Regions from separate parts of the Streptomyces sp. CA-179760 genome, predicted to be linked through region 2. Evidence: riboswitches for the same ligand, from Rfam matches in the RefSeq annotation. Region 2 holds a riboswitch; the other holds the start of a gene.
The links. Region 2 has a riboswitch for glycine ahead of gcvT (glycine cleavage system aminomethyltransferase GcvT). Riboswitches for the same ligand answer to the same signal wherever they lie in the genome.

Region 1 (15,397 bases), 5.1 Mb from region 2:
GGGCCCCGCATCAGCGGAGCCCCTCCCTCTGACCCATCGGTCGATCAGTCCTCGTACGCGTCCAGCGGCGGGCAGGAGCACACCAGGTTCCGGTCGCCGAAGGCCTGGTCGACGCGGCGCACCGGCGGCCAGTACTTGTCGGACGCCGTGACTCCGGCCGGGAAGACGGCCTCCTCACGGCTGTAGGCGTGCCCCCACTCCCCCGCGAGCGCGCCCGCGGTGTGCGGGGCGCCCCGCAGCGGGTTGTCGTCCGCGGGCCACTCACCGGAGCCGACCTTCTCGATCTCCGCGCGGATGGCGATCATCGCCTCGCAGAACCGGTCCAGCTCGGCCAGGTCCTCCGACTCGGTCGGCTCGATCATCAGCGTCCCGGCCACCGGGAACGACATCGTCGGCGCGTGGAAGCCGTAGTCGATCAGCCGCTTGGCGACGTCGTCGACGCTCACGCCGGTCGCCTTGGTCAGCGGCCGCAGGTCGATGATGCACTCGTGCGCGACGAGCCCACCGGGGCCCGTGTAGAGCACCGGGTAGTGCGGCTCCAGCCGCTTGGCGATGTAGTTGGCGCTGAGCACGGCCACCTGCGTGGCACGCTTCAGCCCCTCGCCGCCCATGAGCCGGACGTACGCCCACGAGATCGGCAGGATGCCGGCCGAGCCCCACGGCGCCGCGGAGAGGGGGCCGACCCCGGTCTCCGGGCCCGCCTCGGGCTGCAGCGGATGGTTAGGCAGATACGGCGCGAGGTGTTCACGCACCGCCACCGGACCGACGCCGGGCCCGCCGCCGCCGTGCGGGATGCAGAAGGTCTTGTGCAGGTTCAGGTGCGAGACGTCCCCACCGAAGTGCCCCGGCTTGGCGAGCCCCACGAGCGCGTTGAGGTTGGCCCCGTCGACGTAGACCTGCCCGCCCGCCTCGTGCACCTGCGCGCAGATCTCGGAGACGTGCTCCTCGAACACACCGTGGGTCGAGGGGTACGTGATCATCAGCACCGCCAGCTCGTCACGGTGCTGTTCGATCTTCGCCCGCAGGTCCTCGACGTCGATCTCGCCGTCCTCGGCGGTCTTGACGACGACGACCTTCATGCCAGCCATCACCGCGCTCGCGGCGTTGGTGCCGTGCGCGGACGACGGGATCAGGCACACGGTGCGCTGCTCGTCACCGTTGGCCCGGTGGTACCCGCGTACGGCGAGCAGACCGGCCAGCTCGCCCTGCGACCCGGCGTTCGGCTGGAGGGACACCTTGTCGTACCCGGTGACCTCGGCGAGACGGTCCTCCAGCTCGTGGATGAGCGTCAAGTAGCCCTCGGCCTGCCCGGCGGGCGCGAAGGGGTGCAACTGCCCGAACTCGGGCCAGGTGACCGGCTCCATCTCCGTGGTCGCGTTGAGCTTCATGGTGCAGGAGCCCAGCGGGATCATGCCGCGGTCGAGCGCGTAGTCGCGGTCCGCCAGCCGGCGCAGGTAGCGCAGCATGGCGGTCTCGGAACGGTACTGGTGGAAGACGGGGTGGGTCATGTACTCGTCGGACCGCAGCAGGGCACCCGGAAGCCCGTCCTCCGTTGCGGCGTCCAGCGCCTCCACAACACCCTCGACCCCGAACGCGGCCCATACGGCACGCAGCTGGGCCCGCGTCGTGGTCTCGTCGCAGGAGATCGAGACGTGGTCGGCGTCGACGGGACGCAGGTTGACCCCGTTCCGCTCGGCGGCGGCCAGGACCTCGGCGGCCCGGCCCTCGACACGCACGGTCAGGGTGTCGAAGTAGGCCCCGTGCACGATCTCGACCCCGCCGTTCGCGAGCCCTGCGGCGAGGACCGTGGCGTACCGGTGGGTGCGCCGCGCGATGCTCTTCAGGCCCTCCGGCCCGTGGTAGACGGCGTACATGCCGGCCATCACGGCGAGCAGCACCTGCGCGGTGCAGATGTTGCTGGTGGCCTTCTCGCGACGGATGTGCTGCTCACGCGTCTGCAGCGCCAGCCGGTAGGCCTTGTTCCCGTCGGCGTCCACGGACACTCCGACGAGCCGCCCGGGCAGGCTGCGCGCCATCTTCTCCCCGACGGCCATGTAACCGGCGTGCGGTCCGCCGAAGCCCATCGGCACGCCGAACCGCTGCGTCGTCCCGACCGCGATGTCGGCGCCGAGCTCACCGGGCGACTTCAGCAGGGTCAGCGCGAGCAGATCGGCGGCGACGGTGACGAGCGCCCCGAGCGCGTGCGCCTGGTCGACGACCGGCTTGATGTCCCGTACGGCTCCGGAGGCGCCCGGGTACTGGATCAGCACGCCGTTGATCTCGCGCTCGGCGATCCCGGCCGGGATGCCGTCGCTGAGATCGGCGACGACGACCTCGACACCGGTCGGCTCGGCCCGGGTCTCAATCACGGCGATGGTCTGCGGCAGCGCGTCCGCGTCGACCAGGAACAGGCCCTTCTTGTTCTTGCCCAGACGCCGGGACAGCGCCATGGCCTCGGCCGCAGCGGTGCCCTCGTCGAGCAGAGAGGCGCCGGAGGTCGGCAGTCCGGTCAGGTCGGCGACCATGGTCTGGAAGTTGAGCAGCGCCTCGAGCCGGCCCTGCGAGATCTCCGGCTGGTACGGCGTGTAGGCCGTGTACCAGGACGGGTTCTCCATGACATTGCGCATGACGACCGGCGGCGTGAACGTGCCGTAGTAGCCGAGCCCGATCATGGAGCCGAGGACCTGGTTGCGGTCGGCGAGGGAGCGCAGCTCGGCGATCACCTCGGCCTCGCTGCGGGCGCCCGGAAGGTCCAGCGCCTCGGCGCTCTTGATCACGGCCGGGACAGCCACGGCCGTCAGCTCGTCCAGCGAGCCGTAGCCGACGTGAGCGAGCATCTTGGCGCACGCCTCGTGGTCGGGGCCGATGTGGCGCTGCTCGAAGGGGACTGCCTCTTCGAGTTCGGAGAGCGGAATGCGATGGGCGGTCATATGCGGAGGCCTCCTGGTCTGACACGACCTTCGAGGGGCACCACGGCACGGGTACCCGGACGGCCTCCCCCTCTGTCATGTCAACCTGAGAGCTTCACCGGATCGCCCGAAGGCCTCCGGCTTTCACCGTCGGTGAGAGCGGAAGCCGTGACATCCGCCCTGCTTTCCAGAGTGACCTCGTCCGTGCGGTACGTGGGCCTGAGAGATTCCGGGGAGGATTTGCTCCTTCGGCGCCTCCGATGATGTCTGGAGGACTCTCCCGCACGGGGTCAGCAGCCGTTGTCAGCCTACCAGCGCGGTCGACGCACGAACCTTCGAGTGGCCGCCTCCTCGATTGTGCCGTTTTGTAGTGGTTACGGATGAGTTGCGACCATGTGGAGGGCCCGTGCGAACCGATATCGATCCGCGCAACCTGATCGGCCGCAAGGCGTTCGACCGCAACGGGACCAGGATCGGCACGATCGACGAGGTCTACCTCGACGACGCCACCGCCGTCCCGGAGTGGGCGGCCATACGGACCGGCCTGTTCAGCCGGGACGCCTTCGTCCCCCTCGAACCCAGTGAGCTGATCGACGGCGCCCTCCACGTGCCCTTCGATCGCGCCCTCATCAAGGACGCCCCCGACTTCGGCGTGGGCCGCCACCTCTCTCCCGAGCAGGAACTCCAGCTCTACCACCACTACGGCCTCGACGTCGCCGCCCCTCCCCCGCTGCAGGACCACGACTTCGGCAAACTGGCAGGGAAGGACGAGACGGCCTGAGGCCCCGGGCAAGCCTCCTAAGGGGCGGCGGAGCGCAGCCCCACGCTCCCGGAGTCACCATCCGGCCCATGGCCCCCCTCCGGCTCTCGTAACACCAACGGCAGCGGATCCGCCGGCTCCAGCTCCGGATCGTCGACCCGGAAGGTCCGCACGCGCCCGGGCTCCGAGTCGGGCGTCTCGAACCGTACGGTGACCCGTCCCAGACCGCTGCCCTGCACCCAGCCGTGCCCGAACCCGGCATGCCGCACATCGTGCCCGGCGGGCCACCGCCGCTCGGCCGGCGCGGGCTGCTCCTCGACGACCGGCGTCGCGGCGCGCTCCTCGACGGGACCCTCCGCGACCGCCCGCTCCCCGGCCGCCTGCGCGAACAGGTCCTCCTGCGTGTAGTCGGCGAGCCCGCTGACACCCACGCCGAGCAGCCGCACGCCGCCCGTCGTGTCGACCGAGTCCAGCAGCCTCGCCGCCGCCTCACGGATCACCCCGGGATCGTCCGTCGGACCGCGCAGCGTCTCGGACCGGGTGCGTGTCGAGAAGTCGTACCGCCGCACCTTCAGCACGATGGTCCGCCCGGACAGCCCGGCCCCGCGCAGCCGCCGTACGCAGCGGTCGGCGAGCCGCTGCACCTCCAGCCCGACCCGCAGCCGGTCGTGGATGTCCACGTCGTAGGTGTCCTCGACCGACACCGACTTCGCTTCCCGCTCCGCCACCACGGGCCGGTCGTCCCGCGCCAGGGCCATGGCGTAGAGCCCGTGCCCGTGCGCCTTTCCCAGCAGCCGGACCAGCTCGTCCTCACCCGCTTCGGCGATCTCCTCGACCGTGGTGATCCCGGCCCGCCGCAGATGGTCACCCGTGGCCGGACCGACTCCCGGCAGGGTCCGCACCGACATCGGCCCCAGCATCGCCCGCTCCGTCCCGGGCTCGATCGTCACCAGTCCGTCCGGCTTGGCCTGCTCCGAGGCGATCTTCGCGAGCATCTTGGATGCGGCCAGCCCCACCGACCCCGTGAGCCCCGTGACCGCCCGGATGTCCGCACGCAGCTTCACCCCGGCCAGCCGCGCCGACCGCTCGTCCCAGGCCGCCCCTCCGGCCTCCAGGTCCACGAACGCCTCGTCCAGGCTCAGCGGCTCCACCAGCGGCGACAGCGCCCGCAGCAGCTCCATCACCCGCTCGCTGATCGCCCGGTAGAACCCGAAGCGCGGCACGAGATACGCGGCGTTGGGCGCGAGCCGCCGGGCCTGCGCCATGGGCAACGCCGAGTGCACCCCGAAGACCCGGGCCTCGTACGAGGCGGTCGCGACCACACCCCGCGGCCCGAGTCCGCCCACGACCACGGCCTTTCCGCGCAGACTCGGCTTGGAGGCCTGCTCCACCGAGGCGAAGAAGGCATCCATGTCGAGATGCAGGATCGTGGGCGCGGTTCTCACACCTCCGATGCTGCCCTACGCCACTGACAACGCCGTGCCGAACCATCCCGGTCGCTCCGGGAGACACCGCTCGCGGCCCGGCGCGGAACCGTCCCGCCCACCGCGGCCGCACGCACACCGCACTGTCCAACCCGTCAGACGGCCCGGTTCCGCCGCCGCGCCAGCTCGTCCGCCGGGTTGGGCCCGACCAGGGTCTCCCCGGTGTCGATCCGCTCCCCGTGCAGCTGCGACAGCGCGCCCTCGACGTCCCGCCACACCACACCCACGGCGATCCCGAAGACGCCCTGTCCCCCTTGGAGCAGCGCGTGGACCTCGTCCGGCGAGGTGCACTCGTAGACCGTCGCACCGTCGCTCATCAGCGTCATCCGCTCCAGGTCGCGGAAACCGCGTTCCCTGAGATGCTGGACCGCCGTGCGGATGTTCTGCAGCGACACCCCGGTGTCGAGGAATCGCTTGACGATCTTCAGAACGACGACGTCCCGGAAGCTGTACAGCCGCTGCGTCCCGGACCCGTAGGCAGGGCGCACACTCGGCTCGACGAGACCGGTACGGGCCCAGTAGTCCAGTTGCCGGTAGGTGATACCGGCGGCCGCGCAGGCCGTGGGGCCGCGATAGCCGATCTGCTCGGACGCCATGGACGTCGTCCCTCCGCTGCTCGGCACCACCGACGGTCGCTGCGGAGCATGATCGGCTGAACCATCGGGCTGGGGATACCCTCCGCCCGAGACGAGCCGAGAGCCGGGGGGAGCGTACGGACCGCTCGCCCCGAGACTGCGCTCGGGGCCGCCCCCAGCCGTACCGTCGCCGCTGCTTCTCACGCCGACCTCCGTCCTTGACCTGCCTTCTCGACGGTAGGCAGTCACCCGGGGTGCGTCAACGATCGCCACACTCGCCACGCCGAGTGATAATCACCCTAAGAGTGGTTTCCCGTGCCCCACCGCGGGGAAAGGCTAGCCGAATGCCTTCGGAACGGGCCGTGTGACGCTCTCACTCGCCACCGGCACATGCGGGCAATTCACCCCTCACACATACGACGGCGGCCCTGCCGCGGACTCACCGTCCGCCGGGCCGCCCACGCGTCTCACGACCGCTGCCGCTCCCTGCCGGGCACCACTCACCGGCCTCCGGAGCTCACTGGCTGCTGCTGCCGAAGTCCTCCGGGGAGATCTGGTCGAGGAACTCGCGGAACTTCTCCACCTCGTCCTCCTGCTCGTCCGGAATCGCGATGCCGGCATCGTCGAGCACCGTGTCACTCCCGTAGATCGGCGTCCCGGTCCGCAGGGCCAGCGCTATGGCGTCGGACGGACGGGCGCTCACCTCGACGCCGCTGGCAAAGACCAGTTCCGCGTAGAAGACGCCCTCACGCAGGTCCGTGATACGCACTTCCGTGAGCTCCTGACCGATGGCTTCCAGCACGTCCTTGAACAGGTCGTGGGTCAGCGGCCGCGCGGGAGCCATGCCCTGCTGGGCGAAGGCGATCGCCGTGGCCTCACCCGGCCCGATCCAGATCGGGAGGTAACGGTCGCCTCCCACTTCACGCAGCAGCACGATCGGTTGGTTGGAGGGCATTTCGACCCGGACACCTACGACATCGAGCTCGTTCACACAGCAACCCTAGGCCGTGCCCGGGACGTTTGGGTAGTCGGGCCGGGATCAGGCGCCTGATCCGGCCCTCACGCATCCGGCCGTCTCACGGCAACCGCACCCCGAGCGCCGTCTGCACCAGCGCGGCGTGCAGCTTCACCGTGAGCCCCGCCAGCTCCTTGGTGCGGTCCTCCGCATGAGCCCTGGTCTGCGGGTTCCGGTGCCGCTTCAACGGGGCCACTACCTGGTCCACGAGCCCGGCCTCGCGGTCGGCGGCGGCCTTCATCACCCGCAGATGCCGCGGCTCGATCCCGAACCGCCCCAGCTCGGCGACGAGCGCCGCCACGGTGACCGCCTCCGCCTCATACGCCCCGTCCTCCAGTGGAGTGACCAGCCCGTACGACTCCCACTCCCTGAGCTCTGCCTCGTCCACCCCGGCGGCGGCGAGCAGCTCGTCACGCCCGACCCTGGCAGCCGTGGGCGGCCCCTCGAAGGGCTCAGGCGCGGCATCTCCGTCACGCTGACGGCCCACGGTCGGCAGCGGGACGGCCTCGCCGCGCTCCATGGCCTCCAGGTGCTCGCGAATCACCTTCAGAGGCAGATAGTGGTCCCGCTGCATCCTCAGGACATGCCCGAGGCGCTCGACGTCACGGGCGCTGAACTTGCGATACCCCGAGGGGGTCCGCTGCGGCTCGATGAGCCCCTCCGACTCCAGGAAGCGGATCTTGGAGATGGTGACTTCGGGGAACTCGACGCGCAGCACGTTCAGCACTGTGCCGATGCTCATCAGCCCACTGTCCGTGGCGGCGGCGCCGTGCCCGGCACCGCCGCTCGGTGTATGAAGCATGGACCTTCCCTGACGGACGGACCTTCGCTGGGGTGTCCCGGAGACAGTCCCGGGTCAGTAGCCCCGCTGGCTGGCGTAGAAGACCAGTCGGTACTTGCCGATCTGCACCTCGTCACCGTTGCTCACGGCGACCTGGTCGATCCGCTCGCGGTTCACATACGTGCCGTTCAGGCTGCCCACGTCGGCCACCGTGAACGAGCCGTCCTGACCGCGACGGAACTCCACGTGCCGCCGGGAAACGGTCACGTCGTCCAGGAAGATGTCGCTCTGCGGATGACGGCCGGCCGTGGTCAGATCGCCGTCCAGCAGGAAGCGGCTGCCCGAGTTCGGCCCGCGGCGCACGACCAGGAGCGCGGAACCCAGCGGGAGCGCGTCCACGGCCGCCTGCGCCTCGGGAGACAACGTCGGCGTGGGCGTCTGGCCGGTGGCCTCGGCGTCGTACGCCTCGAGCCCGGAGATGGAGATCGTGGAGGTCGTCTCGGACGGACGCTCCGGTGTCGCACCCGCCCGCAGCGGCGCGCCGCAGTTGGAGCAGAAGCGGCTGTTCTCCGCGTTGCGGTTGCCGCACCTCGTACACACCAGGGCCGACATGGGATCCTCCTGCCGCGGCTGCCCACCGGGAGCATTGGACGCATACGGGTCGGAAAACCCTCCACCCGCACTTGAGGGTTGCCCGAAACCTATGCCGCCGGGCTGCGCAGGGTCAACCGACGGCGCGCCCTGACCTCCGGAAACATCGCCGCCCGGACCGCCGACCTGGTCCCGGAACAGCGGCCGCTGGCCCTCCGCGTCAGGCTGTGCGCGATGACGGGCGGTCGCATTGTCGCTGCCCTCTCGCGGGCTCTTGCCGAACAACTTCGCAAACAACTTCACGGGCGATTCCCCTTGACCGAAACAGACCCGCCCGTGGGGCAGGACGAACCCTGACTGAACACTCTGGCCGACCCGGACATCCTGACAACGTCCGTCTGCACCAGACAGTTTCCACCACGCACCACCCATTCGGTGCGCCGACCCCCCGCAACCTCATGCCCTCGCCGGACGCCGCCCATGCACCGCCGGTTCACTGGGAGGACGACCGAGCGTAGTCAGGCCGCTTCGCTGCTCGCAAGGCGTCGACGATGATCTTGGTCGACCGCTCCACGGTGACGATGGCCTGTTCCTTCTCGAGAGTCTGCACCACGCCTCCGGGGATGTTGAGCGCCGGCTCGAGGTCCTGCGACTTGCCGATGACCTTGAAACGATAGGGCGCGTTGATCTTGTTCCCGTCGACGCTCACACCCTTGCCGGAATCCGTGAGATACGTACCTGCGACGACCCGTACGCCGTTCACCTGGATCGCCTCGGCACCCGCCGCACGCAGTTCCTGGACCGCGTCGAGCAGCATGTCCGACTCGACCGTCCCCTTCGTGTCCTCGATGGTCATGGTGATGCCGGGCCCCTGCGCGGCCACCGTCCCCGCCAGGATGCCGAGTTGCCGCTCCTTCTCCACCGTCTGCTTCCGGGCCTCCTCGGCCTGGTCCGAGCTGTTCTCCAGCTCGTCGCGCTGCTTCTCGAGACCCTGCTTCTCGTCTTCAAGACGCTGGGTACGGTCATCCAGTTCATCGAGGATGCGGACAAGATCTTCCTGGCGCGCACCGCGCAGGGCGCTGTCACTGTCGCTGTTCGAGGCCACCTGCACGGCCAGCCCGAAGCCCAGACCGAACAGCAGCAGCGCGACGATGAGTTGGGCCCGGCTGACCCGCGGCGGCCACAGCCCCTGCACCAGCCGCCGCCGACCGGTCAGCCGCGGCTCGGGCGCCACTTCCGGATCCGGCTCCGGATGGGGCGCCGGCTCAGGGACCTGCTCGGGCTCCGGGGTGTCCTGGGTGGCAGGCTCCGCCGCGGCCACCTCCTGAGGCAGCTCCTCGCGGAGCCGGTTCCCGGACTCGCCGTTCCTGTCGCGCTGCTCCGCTCGCGTGTCGCCGCTCTTCTCAGCGCGCTTCTCGTCGTTCTCGCTCATCGGCCTCACGCCCGGAACACGTGCCGGCGGATCGCCGCGGCATTGGAGAAGATCCGGATACCCAGGACGACCACCACACCGGTGGACAGCTGAGCGCCCACCCCCAGCTTGTCACCCAGGAACACGATCAACGCGGCCACGACCACATTCGACAGGAACGACACCACGAAGACCTTGTCGTCGAAGATGCCGTCGAGCATGGCGCGCAGACCGCCGAAGACGGCGTCCAGCGCCGCCACGACAGCGATCGGCAGATAAGGCTCGACCACCGCCGGAACCTCAGGCCGGACCAACAGGCCGGCCACGACTCCCACGACGAGGCCCAGTACGGCGATCACGATGTGCCCTTCTCGCTTTTCTCAGTGCTCGGCTGTGCTGTACGTACGATCACGCTCGGTGCGGCGGGCAGCCGGAGGTCGTCCTCCGCGGAGATGGCTGTCCTGACTCCGTAGCTCTCCTGGAGCGCGTTCAGATACAACCCGTCCGCGCTGTTCTGGAACCGCGTGCTCAGCCGCTGCCCGTCCCCCACCGCGAGCACCGTGTACGGCGGCACCAGCGGTTTGTTGTCGACCAGTATCGCGTCCCCCGCGGCCCTGATCGCGGACAGCGCCGTCAGCCGCTGCCCGTTGATGGAGACGGCCTCGGCGCCCGACTCCCACAGCCCGTTGACCACGCGCTGCATGTCCCGGTCACGCACCCGGCCGGTGTCCGAGAACCCGGAGGCCTCGCGCGGGTCGCCGTCGCCGCCCGCACCGGTGTCCTTGGCGTCGTTCACCACGAGCTTCACGCCGGGACCGTGCACCGCGGCAGCGCCGGACAGGATGCCCACCAGATCGGACCCGGCGCTGCCACTGTGCTTCAACGCCTCGCGCTGCCGGGCGCTCACGTCCGCACGCAGCTCGTCGACGGAGTCCTCCAGCTTGTCCGCCGTCTCACTCTCCCGGTCGATGCGGTCGACCAGCTCTTCCCGCTCCTTGGCGACGACGGGGGCGGCGACGCGCGCCTGTGCCGCTCCGACGGTCACGATCAGTGCGGCGAGCACCAGGCCCACCGCGAGTCCCAGCTTCGCCCTGAGAGTCTTCGGCATGCCGGCGTCGCCCGCGGCCCTCTTCCGCTCGGCGGCCTCGGCATATCCGTCGTCGAGACTGTGGTCCATGACGTTGGTGAGCAACGACATGGACGCATCCAGGCGCCGGGGCCGCGTCGGTGTGCTCCGAATGGGGGGTTGCTGCGGCATGCCGCACATCGTCGCACGTCGCGGCCACTACCTCCGAACGGCCCCACCGGCGTGCCGGACAGGCCCCGTTGAGGACACTTGTCCGGCACGCACGCGTACAGCCAGTTCTACCGGCCGGCGCTGTCCACGACCGCCGACCACTCGTCCAGCAGTGCCTGGGCAGAGGCGTCGTCCGGCCCCTCGGCCCACAGGTGGGTGACGGCCTCAGCCGGATCGGGCAGCACCATCACCCAGCGCCCGTCGGTCTCGACCACACGCACACCGTCCGTGGTGTCCACGAAGCGGTCTCCGGCCTCCTCGACGACCCGCCGCATCACGAGGCCCTTGACAGCCCAGGGGGTCGCCAGGTCCCGCTTCAGGACGTGCGCCCGGGGGATCCGGGCGTCGATCTGGCTGAGCGTGAGCTGCGTCCGCGCCACCAGCCCGATGAGCCGTACGAAGGCCGCGGTGGCGTCGTACACGCTGCTGAACTCGGGGACGATGAACCCGCCCTTGCCGTCACCGCCGAAGATCGTCCCTTCCTCACCACCGACGCGCGTGAGGTCGTCGGGAGAGGTCGTCGTCCACTCGACCTGGGTCCCGTGGTACGCCGCCACCTGCTCGGCGATCCGGGTCGTGGTCACCGGGAGCGCGACCCTGCCGCTACGCCGCTCGGCGGCAACGAGGTCCAGCATCACGAGCAGCGCCCGGTCGTCCTCGATGATGCGCCCCTTCTCGTCGACGAGGGACAGCCGCTCACCCACCGGGTCGAACCGCACCCCGAAGGCGGCACCGGAGGACGCCACGATCTCCCCGAGACGCACCATCCCCGACCGCCGCATGTCGGCCGTCTCCGTCGGCCTGGACTCGTCCAGACCGGGGTTGATCGTCAGCGAGTCGACACCGAGCTTCCCGAGCAGACTCGGCAGCACGAGTCCCGCGCTGCCGTTGGACGCGTCCACGACGACCTTCAGCCCGGACTCGGAGATACCCGTCGTGTCGACGTTCCGCAGCAACGACCCGGTGTACGAGTCGAAGACGCTGGCCGGGAAATACAGATCCCCGATCTCACCGGGGAACGCCCGCCGGTACTCCTGCCGCGCGAACACCCGGTCCAGCTTCCGCTGGCTGCCCTGCGACAGGTCGGCACCGTTCCCGTCGAAGAACATGATGTCCACGGAGTCCGGCACCCCGGGCGTGGTACGGATCATGATCCCGCCCGCACTGCCCCGCGCGGTCTGCTGCCGGGCCACGGGCAGCGGAACGTTCTCCAGATCCCGTACGTCGATGGCGCTCGCCTGCAACGCGGAGATCACCGCCCGCTTCAGCGCACGGGCGCCACGCGAATGATCCCGGGCCGTGGTGACGGTCGAACCCTTCTTCAGGGTGGTCGCATAGGCACCGGCGAGCCGCACGGCCAGCTCCGGCGTGATCTCGACGTTCAGGATTCCGGACACACCACGGGCTCCGAAGAGGTGCGCCTGTCCCCTGGACTCCCAGATGACCGAGGTGTTGACGAAGGCACCGGCCTCGATGGTCTTGAACGGATAGACCCGCACATTGCCCTGGACGATCGATTCTTCACCGATCAGGCACTCGTCACCGATGACCGCCCCGTCCTCGATCCGCGCCGCGCGCATGATGTCGGTGTTCTTCCCGACCACGCACCCGCGCAGATTGCTGTGCGGCCCCACGTAGACGTTGTCGTGAACGACCGACTTGTGCAGAAAGGCACCACTCTTGACCACCACGTTGGAACCCACGACGGAGTGCTCACGCAGCTCGGCCCCGGCCTCGACCTTGGCGTAGTCCCCGATGTAAAGAGGACCGCGGAGCACGGCGTCGGGATGCACCTCCGCGCCCTCGGCAACCCAGACGCCTGCGGAGATCTCGAATCCGTCGATGTCGACGTCGACCTTGCCCTCCAGGACGTCGGCCTGCGCCTTCACATAGCTCTCGTGCGTGCCGACGTCCTCCCAGTACCCCTCGGCAATGTAGCCGTAGACGGGCTTGCCTTCCTTCATCAACTGCGGGAAGACGTCACCGGACCAGTCGACGGGCACATCGGGCTCGACATAGTCGAAGACCTCGGGCTCCATCACGTAGATGCCGGTGTTCACCGTGTCGGAGAAAACCTGGCCCCAGGTGGGCTTCTCGAGGAAGCGCTCCACCTTGCCTTCCTCGTCGACAATGGTGATGCCGAATTCCAACGGATTGGGAACACGCGTCAGACAAACAGTGACCAGCGCACCCTTTTCCTTGTGAAAATTGATGAGCTCGGTGAGGTCGAAATCGGTCAGAGCATCGCCGGAGATGACGAGGAAGGCATCGTCCTTCAATGCCTCTTCGGCGTTCTTGACGCTTCCGGCGGTACCGAGTGGCTTCTCCTCATTGGCATAGGTCAGCTCCATCCCGAGCTCTTCGCCATCACCGAAGTAGTTCTTGACGAGCGAGGCCAGAAACTGGACAGTAACGACTGTTTCATGGAGCCCATGCCTTTTGAGCAGCCGCAGCACGTGCTCCATGATCGGGCGGTTGGCCACGGGCAGGAGCGGCTTGGGCATGCTTGAGGTCATGGGGCGAAGACGCGTGCCTTCGCCTCCGGCCATCACGACGGCCTTCATGTCGGAAGCGTCCTCCTCTAAACAGACGACGGTCTAGCCGACTTCCCCCGCCAGGATTGTCCCCCACTTTTCGACCACGGGCCATCGGACAGCCACGGTGGGACCAATCCGCAAGTTCAGTCGGCCATGGCGTCCGCACGGACCAGGCGGCGGACTTGTACCACGTAGAGGACTCCTGCCCACCAGTACAGCGTTGTACCCCATCCGGCGAACGCCCATCCGAAAATAGCAGCGAGTGACGAGATCCACCCGCTGTCGTCACTGAGCAGGAGCAGCGGGAAGGCATACATCAGGTTGAAGGTGGCGGCCTTGCCCAGGAAGTTCACCTGGGGAGGCGGATAGCCATGACGGCGGAGGATGCCCACCATCACCAGCAGAACCAGCTCTCGCGCCAGAAGTGCAGCGGTCAACCAAAGAGGCAGAATCTCACGCCAGGTGAGACCGACCAGAGTCGAGAGAATGTAGAGCCGGTCCGCTGCCGGATCGAGAAGCCGGCCGAGACTGCTGATCTGGTTCCAGCGCCGAGCGAGCTTGCCGTCCAGGTAGTCGCTGATACCGCTCAGGGCCAGCACCAGGAGGGCCCATCCATCACTCTTGGGCCCACCGAACTCAGGCCTTAGAATCAGCCACAGGAAGAGGGGTACGCCGACGAGCCGAGCCATGCTGAGGATGTTCGGGATGGTGAGCACACGGTCCGTCTGGACGCGAGTCTCCTGAACCTCCACCCGGGGGCCTCCTGTGGGAACGTGCCAACGATGCTCACTGACCTTACCTCAACGCAAAAAAGCTCTGGCTCTCGGGCTGTGTGCCCAAGAGCCAGAGCTCTAAAAGGAGTTCGGCGGCGTCCTACTCTCCCACAGGGTCCCCCCTGCAGTACCATCGGCGCTGAAAGGCTTAGCTTCCGGGTTCGGAATGTAACCGGGCGTTTCCCTAACGCTAAAACCACCGAAACACTATGAAACTGTTGAACTGCCGCACCACACCATCACCTGGCATGGGGCTGTTCGTGGTTTCAGAACCAACACAGTGGACGCGAGCAACTGAGGACAAGCCCTCGGCCTATTAGTACCGGTCAACTCCACACGTTACCGTGCTTCCATATCCGGCCTATCAACCCAGTCGTCTACTGGGAGCCTTACCCTCTCAAGGAGGTGGGAATACTCATCTCGAAGCAGGCTTCCCGCTTAGATGCTTTCAGCGGTTATCCCTCCCGAACGTAGCCAACCAGCCATGCCCTTGGCAGAACAACTGGCACACCAGAGGTTCGTCCGTCCCGGTCCTCTCGTACTAGGGACAGCCCTTCTCAATATTCCTACGCGCACAGCGGATAGGGACCGAACTGTCTCACGACGTTCTAAACCCAGCTCGCGTACCGCTTTAATGGGCGAACAGCCCAACCCTTGGGACCGACTCCAGCCCCAGGATGCGACGAGCCGACATCGAGGTGCCAAACCATCCCGTCGATATGGACTCTTGGGGAAGATCAGCCTGTTATCCCCGGGGTACCTTTTATCCGTTGAGCGACGGCGCTTCCACAAGCCACCGCCGGATCACTAGTCCCGACTTTCGTCCCTGCTCGACCCGTCGGTCTCACAGTCAAGCTCCCTTGTGCACTTACACTCAACACCTGATTGCCAACCAGGCTGAGGGAACCTTTGGGCGCCTCCGTTACTCTTTAGGAGGCAACCGCCCCAGTTAAACTACCCATCAGACACTGTCCCTGATCCGGATCACGGACCCAGGTTAGACATCCAGCACGACCAGACTGGTATTTCAACGACGACTCCACCCACACTGGCGTGCGAGTTTCAAAGTCTCCCAGCTATCCTACACAAGCCGAACCGAACACCAATATCAAACTGTAGTAAAGGTCCCGGGGTCTTTCCGTCCTGCTGCGCGAAACGAGCATCTTTACTCGTAGTGCAATTTCACCGGGCCTATGGTTGAGACAGTCGAGAAGTCGTTACGCCATTCGTGCAGGTCGGAACTTACCCGACAAGGAATTTCGCT
Region 2 (15,397 bases):
GAAGTACCCCAGGTCCGTGAAGGCGGCGGGCGGTACGGCCCCGATGACCAGATCACGGAAGAGACCGCCGCCCAGCGCGGTGACCTCGGCGAGGACGGCCATGCCGAACACGTCGAAGTTCTTGCGGACGGCCAGCAGGGCGCCGGAGATCGCGAAGACGAAGATGCCGATCAGCTCGAGCGAGTGCTGGACGGACGGGGTGAAGAGTTCCTGGAGCACCCGAACATTTTTACCCATGGCCGAGCCCCCGCCCCCAGGTGCGGGGGCGGGGGCTCGGGCGGGATCACTTCTCGACGGCCGTCGTGGGGTTCTCCGCGGCGGCTTCGTGAGCCGAGGAGAGCAGCTTGGTGTCCTGCGGCTGCTGGTCCTCGAAGTTCTCCGGGTGGTGGCAGGCGACGCGCTGCCCGGCCCGCAGCTCCTTGAGCGGCGGCTCCGTCGTCTTGCACATCTCGGTCGCCTTCCAGCACCGGGTGTGGAAGCGGCAGCCGCTCGGCGGGGAGATCGGCGAGGGCACGTCGCCCTTGAGCAGGATGCGCTCGCTCTTGGCGCCCCGGCGCTTCGGATCCGGTACCGGCACGGCCGACAGCAGGGCCTTGGAATACGGGTGCATCGGCGACTTGTAGAGCTGGTCGCGCTCGGCCAGCTCGACGATCTTGCCGAGGTACATCACCGCGATCCGGTCCGAGACATGCCGGACGACAGACAGGTCGTGCGCGATGATCACGTACGTCAGGCCCAGTTCCTCCTGGAGGTCGTCCAGCAGGTTCACCACCTGCGCCTGGATCGACACGTCCAGCGCGGAGACCGGCTCGTCCGCCACGACCAGCTTGGGGTTGAGCGCGAGCGCGCGGGCGATGCCGATGCGCTGGCGCTGGCCGCCGGAGAACTCGTGCGGATAGCGGTTGTAGTGCTCGGGGTTGAGGCCGACCACCGACAGCAGCCGCTGGACCTCCTTCTTCACCCCGCCCTCGGGCTCGACCCCCTGGAGCCTGAAGGGGGCGCCGACGATCGTGCCGATCGTGTGCCGGGGGTTCAGCGAGGAGTAGGGGTCCTGGAAGATCATCTGCACGTCACGGCGCATCGGGCGCAGATCGCTCGTGCCGAGGTGCGTGATGTCCTTGCCCTCGAACTCGACCGTGCCGCCGGTCGGTTCCAGCAGCCGGGTGATCAGCCGGCCCATGGTGGACTTGCCGCAGCCCGACTCGCCCACGACACCGAGCGTCTCGCCCTTGCGGACCTCGAAGTCGATGCCGTCGACGGCGCGCACCGCGCCGGTCTGCCGCTGGAGCAGGCCCTTGCGGATCGGGAAGTGCTTCTGCAGGCCGGTCACCTTCAGCAGGACCTCGCCGGCGGCGGCGGAGTCCTTGGTGAGGGTGGCCCCGCTGGTGTCCGGTTTGCTCACCGGTTTCTCGTCGCTCACAGCTTCGGCGCAATCTCTTCGGTCCAGATACGCTCCCGCTGCTCCTGGGTCATGTGGCAGGCGGCCCAGTGTCCGCCGCCGACCTCGGTCAGCTCGGGGCGGACCGTGCGGGTGACGTTGTCCTTCGGGAGGTCCGCGTACGGGCAGCGCGGGTTGAAGGCGCAGCCGGACGGGAGGTTGATGAGGGAGGGCGGTGCGCCCTTGATCGGGATGAGCCGGTCGGTCTCCTCCCGGTCCATGCGCGGCATCGAGCCGAGCAGACCCCAGGTGTAGGGGTGCCGGGGCTCGGAGAACACGGCCTCCGCGGAACCGCGCTCCACGCACCGGCCGCCGTACATGACCAGCAGGTCGTCGGCCATCTCGGCGACCACGCCCAGGTCGTGGGTGATCATGATGACCGCGGAGCCGAACTCCTTCTGCAGATCATGGATGAGATCGAGGATCTGCGCCTGCACGGTGACGTCCAGGGCGGTGGTCGGCTCGTCGGCGATGAGCAGCTCGGGGTTGTTCACCAGCGCCATGGCGATCATCGCGCGCTGGCGCATACCGCCGGAGAACTCGTGCGGGTAGCCGTCCACGCGCTTGGCGGGCTCGGGGATGCCGACCCGGTCGAGCATGTCGATCGCCCGCTGCTTGGCGGCCTTCTTGCTGACGTCGTGGTGGACCCGGTACGCCTCGACGATCTGCTGCCCGACCGAGTAGTAGGGGTGCATCGCCGACAGCGGGTCCTGGAAGATCATGGCCATCTTCCGGCCCCGCAGCCGCCGCACCGCGTCCGGATCGGCCGCGATCAGCTCCTGGCCGTCCAGCCACACCTCGCCGGAGACCTTGGCACGCGCCGAGCGGTGCAGGCCCATCAGTCCGAGGGAGGTGACGGACTTGCCGGAGCCGGACTCGCCCACGATGCCCAGGGTCTTGCCCTTGCGCACGTCGAAACTGACACCGTCCACCGACTTGACCAGACCGTCGTCCGTGTCGAAATGGATGCGCAGATCCCGTACGGACAGGAACACGTCGTCCGCGGTGGACGGGGCGACGGGGTCCGGTTCGCCGAGCGCGGCTTTGTCGAGCTTGCTCACGAGTACCTCACCCGGGGGTCGATGGCGGCGTTCACCAGGTCGACGATCAGATTGCAGAAGACGATGAAGAACGCGGCGACCATGGTCACACCCATGATGATGGGCAGGTCGTTCTGCTGGATGGACTGGATGGCGTAGGCCCCGATGCCCTGCAGCGAGAAGACCGTCTCGGTGAGCACAGCGCTGCCGACCAGAAGACCGAAGTCCATACCGAAGATCGTGACGATCGGGGTCAGCGCGGAGCGCAGGCCGTGCTTCGCGACGACCGTGGTCTCCTTCAGCCCCTTGGCCCTGGCCGTTCTGATGTAGTCCTCGCCCATCGTCTCCAGCATGCCCGCCCGGGTGAGCCGGGCGTAGAGAGCGGAGAAGAGGAAGGCGAGGCTGACCCAGGGCAGGATCAGGTGCCAGGCCCATTCCGCGGGGTTCTCGGTGAACGGGACGTAGTCGACGCTGTCCCAGATGGGGATCTCGTACACGAAGAGCGCGAGCAGGATCTGGCCGGTGAAGAAGATCGGGAGCGAGACGCCGGAGAGGGCGATGAACATGGCGATGCGGTCGATGGGCTTGCCCTTGCGCAGCGCGGAGATCACACCCGTCGTCACACCGAAGACCACCCAGATCACCGCGGCGCCGACGGCCAGCGAGAAGGAGACGGGGATCCGCTCCTGCAGCTGGGGCCACACCTCGACGTGATTCTTGAACGAGTACCCGAAGCAGGGTGCGCTGCAGTGCGTCGCGTCGGGACCGAACTTGTAGTCGGCGCCGATCACGATGCCCTTGATGAAGTCCCAGTACTGGACGTAGACCGGCTGGTCCAGGCCGAGATTCTGCTTGATCGCGGCGACGGACTCGGGGTTCGCGTCCTTGCCGACGTACTGGGTGGCCAACTGGTCGGCCGTCTGGCCCCCGAGACGGGGCACCAGGAAGAAGATGGCGAAAGTGACTGCGCTGACCACCAGCAGCAACAGCACCGCGCCCATGACGCGTCGGAGGATGTACGCAGCCACAGCTGTACGGCCCCGGGTGGCCGCGGCGGGATCATCCGCCGCGGCCACCCGGTGCCTTCACCTGCCTTTCGAAAGGATCCGGCCCGCTGGTTACTTCGAGGAGCTCATCAGCAGGTAGTCGTACATACCGAGGTAGGCCTGCGTCACCGTGACATTGGCCGCGGACGTGGGCCTGAGCAGCAGGTTCTTGCGGTAGATGACAGGAACGACCGAGGCGTTGTCGAGCACCATCTTGTCGATGTCGCCCCAGGCCTTGGTGCGGGCCGCGTCGTCGGTGTTGGCGATCGCGTCCGTCAGGGCCTTGTTGATCTTCGGGTCGTCCAGCTCCATCAGGTTGTTGCCGCCCGAGGGCTTGATGGCCGCACCGTTGATGATCTGGTCGAGGAAGCCGTAGCCGGTCGGCCAGTCGGCGCCCCACGCCATCGAGAGCATGCCGAGCTTGTTGTCGTGGACGTAGCTCGGGACACCGGCGAAGTTGGAGAAGTACTTGCCGGAGGGGAACTGCTTGATCTCGACGTTGATGCCGATCTTCTTCAGCGACGCCTGGACGGCCGTGGCCTGCGCGACCTCGGCGGGCCGGTCGGAACGGGCCGTCAGGATCGTGTTGAAGCCGTTCGGCTTGCCGCACGCCTTCAGCGCCGCCTTGGCCTTGGCCACGTCACCCTTGTGACCCTCGGTCGCGTAGGTGTCGAACTTGGTGTAGCCGTTCACCGACGGCGGCAGCAGCGTGGTCGCCACGTCACCCTTCGGCGAACCGCCCATGGCGTCGAGCACCGACTGCTTGTCGAGGCCCCACTGCACGGCCTTGCGGCAGTCGGCGTTGTCGAACGGCTTCACGTTCACGTTCAGCGCGATGTACTGCGTCGCGCCGGCGTACGAGCTGTCCGTCTGGTTGGCGTACTTGCCGCGCAGCACCTTCGGCTGGGTCTGCGGCTGCACACCCGTGCCGGCCGCGTCAGCCGTGATCTTGTCGGAGAGCAGGTCGTTGTCGACCGTGACCGGGTTGACCTTGAACTTGATCGTGACCTTGTCCGGCAGAGCCTTGCGGACCGGGTCCGTCTTCGCGTCCCACTGCGGGTTGCGCACGAGGGTGGCGCCGCGGCCCTCCTCGTAGGACTGGAACTGGTACGGGCCCGTGGACTGGATGGCCTGCACGTACTTCGCACCGGTGTCCTTCGACTGCTGCACCGGGGCCGTCTGCGAGAACGTCGCCAGGTAGTCGAAGTCGGCGAACGGCTGCTTCAGCTTGAAGACGATCGTCTGGTCGTCCGGCGTCTCGATGGACTTGATGCCCTCGGCGGACTTGTCCTTGTACGGGCCCTTGTACTTGTCGCCGCCGTCCAGGTACGCCTTGAAGTACGTCGGGCCGTTGGACAGCGCCTCGGGCGCGAAGTTGGAACGCTCGATGGCGTACTTCACGTCCTTGGACGTCACCGGGGTGCCGTCCTGGAACTTCACACCCGTACGCAGCTTGTACGTCCAGGTCTTGGCGTCCGTGCTGGACTTGCCGAGGCCCTCGGCGAGGTCCGGCACGACCTCCAGGCCTTCCTTGCCCGCCGCCGGTTTGAACGTGGTGAGCGTTCTGCCGTAGAGGCGGGAGAAGTTCTGCACCCAGCCGTAGTACGTGTTGCCCGGGTCGAGGGAGTCCGGCACGTCCGAGTGCTCGTACGCGACCGTCCCGCCCTTCTTGCTCGACTCGTTGACGATCGAGTTCAGCGCGGCGTCCTTCTTGCCGTTGCCTCCCCCGTCGTTGTCGTCACCTCCGCCGCCGCACGCGGCAGCACCCAGCGACAGCGCCAGGACCGACGCAACGCCGGCGGTCACCCTTCTCGTCTTCACCTGAGGAAGCCCCCTCATTCGATGGATCACTTGCTGCGAGGGTCGAGGGCGTCACGCAGCCCGTCACCCAGCAGGTTGAAGGCCAGGACGGTGATGAAGATCGCCAGTCCGGGCACGAACATGTACTGCGGATCAGCCGTGTAGAGATCCACAGCGTTGCTGAGCATGCCGCCCCAGGAGGCCTGCGGCGGAGCGATACCGACACCGAGGAAGCTCAGCGCGGCCTCGAACAGGATGTTCGTCGGGATGATCAGCGTCGAGTAGACGAGGATCGGCGCGACGAGGTTGGGGAGCAGTTCCCGGAACAGGACGTACGGGCCGCGCGCTCCGAGGCTGGTGGCCGCCTCGATGAACTCCCGCTTGCGCAGGGTCATGGTCTGCGCCCGCACGATGCGGCCGATGTACGGCCAGCTGAAGAAGCCGATCACGAAGATCAGCACGCAGATGCGCAGGGACAGGCCGTCGAGACCGAAGAAGCCGTCCTGCACCGATGCCGAGATCGAGATGGCGAACAGCAGCAGCGGGAACGCCAGGAAGGTGTCCATCATCCGGCTGATGACGCTGTCGATCCAGCCGCCGTAGTACCCGGCGACGACACCGAGCACGGTGCCGATGCACACGGACAGCAGCGTGGCGCCGCCCGCGACCAGCAGGGAGACCCAGGAGCCGTCGATGATGCGGGCGAGCATGTCCCGGCCGTACTGCGGGTCCACGCCTAGCGGGTGGTCCCAGCTCATGCCGCCCCAGCCACCCTTGGGCGCGAGCAGCGCCGGGTCGATGAGGTCCTGGTTGAACTTGTTGGGATCGAGGTTGAAGATCCACTGGATCGGCTTGGAGAACACCGCCAGCAGCGTGAGCAGGATGACGACGACGCCTCCCGCCATCGCCACCTTGTCCCGCTTGAAGCGCATCCAGGCGATCTGAGTGAGCGAGCGCCCCTCGATCTGGCTCTTCTTGACCCCGGCGAGCACGGCCTCGGGCTGTGCTCCGGCTTCCGCCCCGGTGGTCTCGATCGGTGCGGTCACGGTGCGATTGACCCCTCTCGGGTCGGCGATCGCCGACCCCCTGGCTGCCGCTGTAGCGGTTTTGTTTGTCTCGTACACGAGACCGACCCGGCCCGTGTCTTGCGGGGAGTCTTCAACGCTTTGGCGATCTGTTGCCAGACTTGGCGATGAAAGGATGCGTAAACGTGATGCTGTCTGCGAGGTTCCGTTATCCGGACAACGGGTAACAGGGGTCGGACGCGCCGCGACAGGGGCATACTAGGACAACGTTACCCTTTTCACCCTTATCTACGCGCGGAGAGTTGAGCGGTCGTCGCGTTCCGGAACAGCTTCGCGGGCCCCGGGGCGGGTCAGTACCTGCCCTGGGGAGGGGGGTATCCGTAGCCCGAGGCCGGGGCCTGGACGGGGGCGGTGGCGTGGGCCTCACGGTCGTAGAACGGGCGTGCGCCGGCGCGCAGCCACATGGCGACCGGGTCGTGCTCGTCGGACATCGCGACGGTCGACACGGGGAGCCCGTCCGGTACGGCGCCGAGGGACTGCTGCATCATCGCGCGCACCGAATCCACGGCCGGCGGCGAGGTGTCGTAGACGTCGAGTCCGATGGCCAGATACGGCGCCCCGAGCGCGGGTTGCACCCAGGCGCGGCGCAGCGAGCGGACGGCCGGGGTGCGGTGGGCGTTCTGCGCGAGCAGGGCGTAGAACTGCGGGATCTCGATGGCGGGTTCGGACAGCCGCAGGGGTCCGGCGGGCTGGCGGTCCAGGCCCGTGGCGATCCGGCGCAGGTCGAGCCAGGGGATGCCGACGCCGCCACCGGGGGCGTGTGGGTTGAGCCAGAGGCCGTAGTGGTCGGGGTAGAGGGCGCGGGCCACGTCGATGCCGTCGACGACCTCGTAACTGCGGTTCCAGCCGCTGGCCGAGAGTTCCTGTGCGGAGGTCACACAGGGGGCGTAGCCGTGGCCCTCGACCTCCATGTTTCCGTACTGGGCGTCGGGGGATCCGGCCTGGCCCTGCCACAGGAGCATCCAGATCTGGCCGCTGTGGGGGGTCGCGAGCGCGCGCAGGAGGGCCTCATAGGCGTCATAACGCCCGGGCGTGACCTGGCGCAGCATGTGCTCGACCTGTCCGGCCGCGGCCGTGCCGCTCGCGCTCACCTTTACCGCCCCTTCGTACAACGCCTCGACCGTGACCTAGCTTAAGCCCGCGCAGGTGCCCGGGGCTTGGTGCCGCCCTGCGGGTGCGGGCCGCATGTGGTTCTCGCGCCCACGCGGCGGAGCCGCATGGTGTCACAGCCCCGCGCCCCTGAAGTATCCGGCCTACCGCTGGTAGAAAGGCCGGACCCTGTCCTTCATCCACGCGCCCACCGGGTCCTCCGCGACGTCCAGGAGCACCAGGTTGACCGGCCAGGGGGCCGGGGCGTCGGTGACGGCGCGGGTGAGGGCGTCCAGGGGCAGGGCGCGCAGGTCGCCTTCCCACTGGGAGAGTTCGACGCCGACGAACATCACCGGGTCGGCGGTCTCGATCGCGGCGAGGCAGCGGCGGGCGGTGACGACGACGCCGATCGCCTCGAACTCCGCGGAGGCGGCGGCGAGGAAGTCCACCGGGTCGTCCTGCCAGTCGGGCTCGAAGAGGCGGACCCGGCCGCCGCTCGCGGGGCCGTCCAGCGGGGTCCTGCCGGCCCGGCACAGCTCGGCGACGGCGGGCGGCGGGAGCGGGATGCCGACGACGCCGCCCGGGTTGACGGCCATCCCCGCGTGCGGGGGCAGACCGCGGGCGAACTCCACGGCGGGGGCGATGGTGTACGACATGTGCGAGCCGACGACCTGGCGGAACTGCTCCTCGGAGCTGAACACCGGCACGAACGCCTGGCCGTCGATCTCGATGCCGGGGAGGTCGAGGGGGCCGCTCTGCGGGCCGCCGCCGCTGGGCAGCGGGATCCACACGAAGCTGCGGCCGAGCACCTCGACGATCCGCCCGCCGGCCGAGGGGCCGGCGCCGAGGGAGGCCGAGAGCACCTCCTCCAGCTCGTTGCCGGGCCATCCGCCGTGCGGGTGGGTCTGCGTCTGCGCCGGGAAGTCCGCGGAGAAGTCCGCCGGGAAGTCCATCTGCCTACCGCCTGCCTGAAACCACTGCTGTGGCTCAAAGGCTAGCGGCTCGGGAAGGGCGGGCTGCCACCCCGTGAACCGCGGCGGGGGGCGCGGGCGGCCGAACGGCGCTTCCGGGCTCGCCGAACGCGGACGCCTGCCCCATACACACGGTCCGCCGACGGCAGACGCCACGGGCCCGAGCTTCCGGGCGCGCCGGCAGCAGACGCCTGCCGCGTGCACACGGCTCAGACCGCAAGCGGACGAGCCGCATGCCCGGCGCAAACGACCGCGTGGATGCCTGTCCTGTACACACGGTTCGCCGGCGGCAGCGCCGTGGACCGTGCTTCCGGGCTCACCGACCGCCGAAGCGGGCCCGCTGCACGGGGCCGCACGCGGAAGGCCCAACTCGCGGGCGCGCGCCCGCCCCATGCGCACAGCGGGGCCGCAGACGGACGGCCCGTGCTTCCCGGACGCCCGACCGCGGATGCCGCCCGCCCCCTGAACACGGCTCGCGAACCCCGGACGCCCGCCCTTGTGGAACGTGGCTTGCCAACCCCGGACGCCTGTCCGTGAACCGCGGCTCCCCCGTCGCGGACAGTCGGTCCGTGAGGGCCCGCCCACGGGCCGGGGCCGTCAGCCCGCGAACCCGATGCGGTGGAGGGTGTTCGCCGCGTCGCGGTCGGCGAGGACCGCCGAGCCGCAGCCGGTGGGCAGTTCGCCCCGTTCGACCTCGCGGAGCAGGCGGGTGGTGGCCGCGCGGTGGCGCAGGAACGCGTACCGCGAGACGCCTCGGCCGCGGTCGCGCTGGCCGGCCAGGGCCTGTTCGGGGGCGACGTCGAGCATCAGCAGATGGAGCGTGCCGCCCCGGCGGCGGGCCTCGCGGGCGAGCCAGCGGCGGACCCAGGCCTGTGTGCCGCAGTCGTGCACGACGACGCCCTCGCCGGTGCGCAGGGCGCGGCGCAGCCCGGCGTAGTGGGCGAGGCGGACGAGCGGGCGGTAGACCGCGTACGGCAGGGCGCGCGGCATACGGCGGTCCCAGTGGTCGCGGGTGTCCTGGGAGTCGATGCGCCGACCCGGCACGGTGCGCCGCATCAGCGTGGACTTGCCGCTGCCGGGCAGGCCCGTGACCACGACGATGTCCCGGGAGCCGAACAGCAGCGCGTGCGGGCCGCGGCCGGGCCGCTCGCGCAGATCGCGGACGACCGGCACCGGCTGCGGGCCGCAGACCGCGCGCACCGGAGCGGCCGGCTGCTCGGGCAGCGCGATGCCCGACGTCGTGGCGTACGCGGTGGTCCTGTTCACCGTGATCGTCCTCCCCTGGGGCCAGGTACGGAGTCCCATGCCCGCCGAGTGTAAAGAGAAGGTAATGCCCGATGTCTCTGGTTTTAGTCCTCTTCCTGCAACAGCCCTGCTACAGGGTGGTCCCCCTGCCACCCCGCGACGATGCGTGCAATGATGTGCGCGCCAACTGCATACCGGCCGTTTGAATCCGCGCGGGAGAGTCCCCAGCACCGTCCGACGCTGGGGCGCCGAAGGAGCAAGTCCCTCCCTTGAATCTCTCAGGCCCCGTTACCGCGCGGGCGAGGCACATCTGAAAAGCGGGCCGCAGCCCTCTCCGGAGTCCGGGGAAGCGGCGTGGCCCCACCCAAGGTGCAAGCCGTTGACCCGCGCGGTCATGGCGAACCTCTCAGGTTCCGATGACAGATGGGGAGGAACGACCTCGCCCGTCATGCCTTATGCCTTGGGAGACGACCGACCGTGAGCAGTACAGGAGAACTCCGCCACACCGCGCTCGATGCCGTGCATCGTTCGCTCGGCGCGACGATGACCGACTTCGCCGGCTGGGACATGCCCCTGCGCTACGGCTCCGAGCGCGACGAGCACAACGCCGTGCGTACGCAGGCCGGGCTGTTCGACCTCTCCCACATGGGCGAGATCACCGTCACGGGCCCGGGGGCCACCGCCCTCCTCGACCACGCGCTGGTCGGCAACATCGGCGGGGTCAAGCCCGGCCGCGCCCGCTACACCATGATCTGCCAGGCGGACGGCGGCATCCTCGACGACCTGATCGTCTACCGGCTGGCCGAGACCGAGGCCCCCGAGTTCATGGTCGTCGCCAACGCCTCCAACGCCCAGGTGGTCCTGGACGCACTGGTGGAACGTTCCGCCGGCTTCGACGCCGAGGTGCGCGACGACCGGGACGCCTACGCGCTGCTCGCCGTACAGGGCCCACAGTCCCGGGGATCCTGAAGTCCCTCACCGACGCCGACCTCGACGGCCTGAAGTACTACGCCGGCCTGCCCGGCACGGTCGCGGGCGTCCCGGCCCTCATCGCCCGCACCGGATACACCGGCGAGGACGGCTTCGAGCTGTTCGTGAAGCCGGAGCACGCCGTCGAGCTGTGGCAGGCCCTCACCAAGGCGGGCGAGGGCGCCGGCCTGGTCCCGTGCGGGCTGTCCTGCCGCGACACGCTGCGCCTCGAGGCGGGCATGCCGCTGTACGGGCACGAGCTGAGCACCTCCCTGACGCCCTTCGACGCCGGGCTCGGCCGGGTGGTGAAGTTCGAGAAGGAGGGCGACTTCGTGGGCCGCGAGGCCCTGACCGAGGCCGCCGCACGCGCCGAGCAGAACCCGCCCCGCATCCTGGTCGGCCTCGTCGCCGAGGGCCGTAGGGTCCCGCGCGCCGGGTACCCGGTCGTCACCGGCGGCGAGGTGATCGGCGAGGTCACCTCCGGCGCCCCCTCCCCCACGCTCGGCAAGCCGATCGCGATGGCGTACGTCGACCCCGCGCACGCGGCGGCCGGCACTCCCGGTGTGGCCGTGGACATCCGGGGCAGTCACGAGCCGTACGAGGTCGTGGCGCTGCCGTTCTACAAGCGCCAGAAGTAGACACTGGCCAAGCGCCAGAAGCAGACACCGGCCGCGGGCCGCCACCGCGGTCCCGGGCGTCTCACCCCCGCTCACCAGCGGTCCCCTTCATCAGCACTCCCGCGCGTACAGGAGAATCCAGGCCATGAGCAACCCCAAAGAGCTGCGGTACAGCAAGGAGCACGAGTGGCTGTCGGGCGCCGAGGACGGCGTCTCGACGATCGGCATCACCGAGCACGCGGCGAACGCGCTCGGCGACGTCGTCTTCGTCCAGCTCCCGGAGGTCGGTGCCGCCCTGTCCGCGGGCGAGACCTGCGGCGAGCTGGAGTCGACCAAGTCCGTGTCCGACCTCTACTCCCCGGTCTCCGGCGAGGTCACCGAGGTCAACGAGGACGTGGTGAACGACCCGTCGCTGGTGAACTCGGCCCCCTTCGAGGGCGGCTGGCTGTTCAAGGTGCGCGTCACGGACGAGCCGGGCGACCTGCTCTCCGCCGACGAGTACACCGCGTTCTCCGCCGGCTGAGAGGTCGTAGCCGTATGTCCGTCCTGAACACGTCCCTGCACGAGTTCGACCCGGCCGTGGCCGCCGCGGTCGACGCCGAGCTGCACCGGCAGCAGTCCACGCTCGAGATGATCGCCTCGGAGAACTTCGCCCCGGTCGCGGTCATGGAGGCGCAGGGCTCGGTCCTGACCAACAAGTACGCCGAGGGCTACCCGGGCCGCCGCTACTACGGCGGCTGTGAGCACGTCGACGTGGTCGAGCAGATCGCGATCGACCGCGTCAAGGAGCTGTTCGGCGCCGAGCACGCCAACGTCCAGCCGCACTCCGGTGCCCAGGCCAACGCCGCCGCGATGTTCGCGCTGCTCAAGCCGGGCGACACCATCATGGGTCTGAACCTCGCGCACGGCGGGCACCTGACCCACGGCATGAAGATCAACTTCTCCGGCAAGCTCTACGACGTCGTCGCCTACCACGTGGGCGACGACGGCCGGGTCGACATGGCCGAGGTGGAGCGGCTGGCGAAGGAGTCCCGGCCGAAGCTGATCGTCGCGGGCTGGTCGGCCTACCCGCGGCAGCTGGACTTCGCCGAGTTCCGCAGGATCGCGGACGAGGTCGGGGCGTACCTGATGGTCGACATGGCGCACTTCGCCGGGCTGGTGGCGGCGGGGCTGCACCCGAACCCCGTTCCGCACGCGCACGTGGTGACCACGACCACCCACAAGACGCTGGGCGGCCCGCGCGGCGGTGTGATCCTCTCCACGGCCGAACTCGCCAAGAAGATCAACTCCGCTGTCTTCCCCGGTCAGCAGGGCGGCCCGCTGGAGCATGTGATCGCGGCCAAGGCGGTCTCGTTCAAGGTCGCCGCCTCCGAGGACTTCAAGGAGCGCCAGCGCCGTACGCTGGAGGGTGCCCGCATCCTGGCCGAGCGTCTGGTGAAGGACGACGTCCGGGCCGTGGGCGTGGACGTGCTGTCCGGCGGCACGGACGTGCACCTCGTCCTGGTCGACCTGCGCCACTCGGAGCTGGACGGACAGCAGGCCGAGGACCGCCTCCATGAGGTGGGCATCACGGTCAACCGCAACGCGATCCCGAACGACCCGCGTCCGCCGATGGTGACGTCCGGTCTGCGGATCGGCACGCCGGCCCTGGCGACCCGGGGCTTCGAGAGCGAGGACTTCGCGGAGGTCGCGGACGTCATCGCCGAGACGCTGAAGGCGCCTTCTCCCTTCGGGGCCGCCGACGCGGACGCCCTCAAGGCCCGTGTGAAGGCCCTGGCCGACCGGCACCCGCTGTACGCAGGCCTCAACAAGTAACGAAGAAACCTTCAGGGCGCCGCGCCCGCCACGCGGTCGCGGCGCCCGGCCCCACTGCACCACCCCCGTAGTCAGGAGTTCCCGTGGCCATCTCGGTCTTCGACCTGTTCTCGATCGGCATCGGCCCGTCCAGCTCCCACACGGTCGGCCCGATGCGCGCGGCCGGCCTGTTCGCCCGGCGGCTGCGCAACGAGGAGCTGCTGGAGTCGGTCGCCTCGGTCCGTGCCGAGCTGTACGGCTCCCTCGGCGCCACCGGCCACGGCCACGGCACGCCCAAGGCGGTCCTGCTCGGCCTGGAGGGCGACTCGCCGCGCACGGTCGACGTGGAGAAGGCCGACGACCGGGTGGACGCGATCAAGACCGACGGCCGGCTGAATCTGCTGGGCGAGCACGAAATCGCGTTCTCCTTCGACGACGACATGGTCCTGCACCGCCGCAAGACCCTCCCGTACCACGCCAACGGCATGACCCTGTGGGCGTACGACGCCTCGGGCGCGGAGCTGCTGACGAAGACCTACTACTCGGTCGGCGGCGGCTTCGTCGTCGACGAGGAGGCCGTCGGCGCGGACCGCATCAAACTCGACGACACCGCGCTGAAGTACCCCTTCCGCACGGGCGACGAGTTGTTGCGACTGGCGCAGGAGACGGGCCTGTCCATCTCGGCCCTGATGCTGGAGAACGAGCGCGCCTGGCGCACCGAGGAGGAGATCCGGGCCGGTCTGCTGGAGATCTGGCGGGTGATGGAGTCGTGTGTGGCACGCGGCATGTCCCGCGAGGGCATCCTGCCGGGCGGTCTCAAGGTGCGCCGCCGCGCCGCGAACACCGCGCGAAAGCTCCGCTCCGAGGGCGACCCGAAGGCCCTCGCCATGGAGTGGATCACCCTCTACGCGATGGCGGTCAACGAGGAGAACGCGGCCGGCGGCCGGGTCGTCACCGCCCCCACCAACGGCGCGGCCGGCATCATCCCCGCGGTGCTGCACTACTACGTCAACTTCGGGGCGGGCTCTGCCTCCGAAGGAGAAAAGGAAGAGGCCGTGGTCCGCTTCCTGCTCGCCGCGGGCGCGATCGGCATGCTGTTCAAGGAGAACGCCTCCATCTCCGGTGCCGAGGTCGGCTGCCAGGGCGAGGTCGGCTCCGCCTGCTCGATGGCCGCGGGCGCCCTGGCCGAGGTCCTCGGCGGTTCCCCGGAGCAGGTCGAGAACGCCGCCGAGATCGGGATGGAACACAACCTGGGCCTCACCTGCGACCCGGTCGGCGGCCTGGTCCAGATCCCGTGCATCGAACGCAACGGCATGGCCGCGGTCAAGGCCGTCACCGCCGCCCGCATGGCCCTGCGCGGCGACGGTTCCCACAAGGTCTCCCTCGACAAGGTCATCAAGACGATGAAGGACACCGGGGCGGACATGTCGGTGAAGTACAAGGAGACGGCCCGGGGCGGGCTGGCGGTGAACATCATCGAGTGTTAGGTCCGGCCCCGGCTCCCAGTCTCACCATGCGAGAAGCTTATACCGAAAAACAAGACGGCTGACATCGTTGCAGGGCCCATGTTTCAAGCGTGAAAGACCGAGCGATGCCCGCACCAGCCACCGGTTCAGCCCCTACGCCCGTCAACCCGCGGTCCCGCGTCCTCGTCGCCAGCCTCATGGGCACGACGATCGAGTTCTACGACTTCTACATCTACGCGACCGCCGCGGTGCTCGTCTTCCCCCAGCTCTTCTTCCCGAGCAGCGACCCGACCACCGCGCTGCTGTCGTCCTTCGCGGTCTTCGGCGCCGCGATGGTCGCCCGCCCCATCGGCGCCGTCGTCTTCGGGCACCTCGGTGACCGGCTCGGCCGCAAGAAGACCCTCGTCGTCTCGCTGCTGACCATGGGCATCGCCACGTTCCTCATCGGCGTCCTGCCCACCTACGCCCAGGCCGGCTGGGTGGCCACCGCGCTGCTCGTGCTGATGCGGCTCGCGCAGGGCTTCGCGCTCGGCGGCGAGTGGAGCGGCGCCGCCCTGGTCGCGACCGAGAACGCCCCCAGCGGCAAGCGCGCCCTGTACGGCACCTTCCCGCAGCTGGGCGCCCCGCTCGGCTTCATCATCGGCAACGGTCTGTTCCTGGTCATCGGCGCGCTGCTGCCGTCCACGGCCGGCGCCGACCCCTCACAGCCCTCCGAGGCCTTTGTCAGCTGGGGCTGGCGCGTCCCGTTCCTGTTCTCCGCCGTGATGGTCGCGATCGGCCTGTGGGTGCGCTCCCGGCTCGTCGAGTCGGCGGTCTTCGCCAAGACCCGCGAGTCCG

Region 1: it holds a riboswitch for glycine, as region 2 does, so the genes downstream of both, gcvP (aminomethyl-transferring glycine dehydrogenase) here and gcvT (glycine cleavage system aminomethyltransferase GcvT) in region 2, are expected to answer to the same signal.

What each region holds. Positions count from the first base shown of each region.
Region 1 covers NZ_JBNJLZ010000001.1:1,680,875-1,696,271, forward strand. Annotated here, with positions in the region: gene gcvP (aminomethyl-transferring glycine dehydrogenase) at 45-2,930, opposite strand; glycine riboswitch at 3,107-3,202, opposite strand; gene ACQEV8_RS07420 (PRC-barrel domain-containing protein) at 3,316-3,690, shown strand; gene ACQEV8_RS07425 (DNA polymerase IV) at 3,708-5,114, opposite strand; gene ACQEV8_RS07430 (MerR family transcriptional regulator) at 5,249-5,932, opposite strand; gene ACQEV8_RS07435 (bifunctional nuclease family protein) at 6,246-6,719, opposite strand; gene ftsR (transcriptional regulator FtsR) at 6,805-7,545, opposite strand; gene ACQEV8_RS07445 (zinc-ribbon and FHA domain-containing protein) at 7,600-8,547, opposite strand; gene ACQEV8_RS07450 (DUF881 domain-containing protein) at 8,609-9,547, opposite strand; gene ACQEV8_RS07455 (small basic family protein) at 9,553-9,885, opposite strand; gene ACQEV8_RS07460 (DUF881 domain-containing protein) at 9,882-10,793, opposite strand; gene ACQEV8_RS07465 (sugar phosphate nucleotidyltransferase) at 10,892-13,387, opposite strand; gene ACQEV8_RS07470 (CDP-alcohol phosphatidyltransferase family protein) at 13,504-14,112, opposite strand; rRNA gene rrf (5S ribosomal RNA) at 14,221-14,337, opposite strand; rRNA gene ACQEV8_RS07480 (23S ribosomal RNA) at 14,430-15,397, opposite strand, start outside.
Region 2 covers NZ_JBNJLZ010000001.1:6,749,027-6,764,423, reverse strand. Annotated here, with positions in the region: gene ACQEV8_RS30915 (trimeric intracellular cation channel family protein) at 1-237, opposite strand, end outside; gene ACQEV8_RS30910 (ABC transporter ATP-binding protein) at 284-1,402, opposite strand; gene ACQEV8_RS30905 (ABC transporter ATP-binding protein) at 1,417-2,499, opposite strand; gene ACQEV8_RS30900 (ABC transporter permease) at 2,496-3,506, opposite strand; gene ACQEV8_RS30895 (ABC transporter substrate-binding protein) at 3,597-5,363, opposite strand; gene ACQEV8_RS30890 (ABC transporter permease) at 5,372-6,370, opposite strand; gene ACQEV8_RS30885 (enhanced serine sensitivity protein SseB C-terminal domain-containing protein) at 6,700-7,500, opposite strand; gene ACQEV8_RS30880 (enhanced serine sensitivity protein SseB) at 7,663-8,451, opposite strand; gene ACQEV8_RS30875 (AAA family ATPase) at 9,067-9,735, opposite strand; glycine riboswitch at 9,918-10,018, shown strand; glycine riboswitch at 10,020-10,147, shown strand; partial or broken gene gcvT (glycine cleavage system aminomethyltransferase GcvT) at 10,258-11,321, shown strand; gene gcvH (glycine cleavage system protein GcvH) at 11,446-11,823, shown strand; gene glyA (serine hydroxymethyltransferase) at 11,838-13,115, shown strand; gene ACQEV8_RS30855 (L-serine ammonia-lyase) at 13,199-14,581, shown strand; gene ACQEV8_RS30850 (MFS transporter) at 14,686-15,397, shown strand, end outside.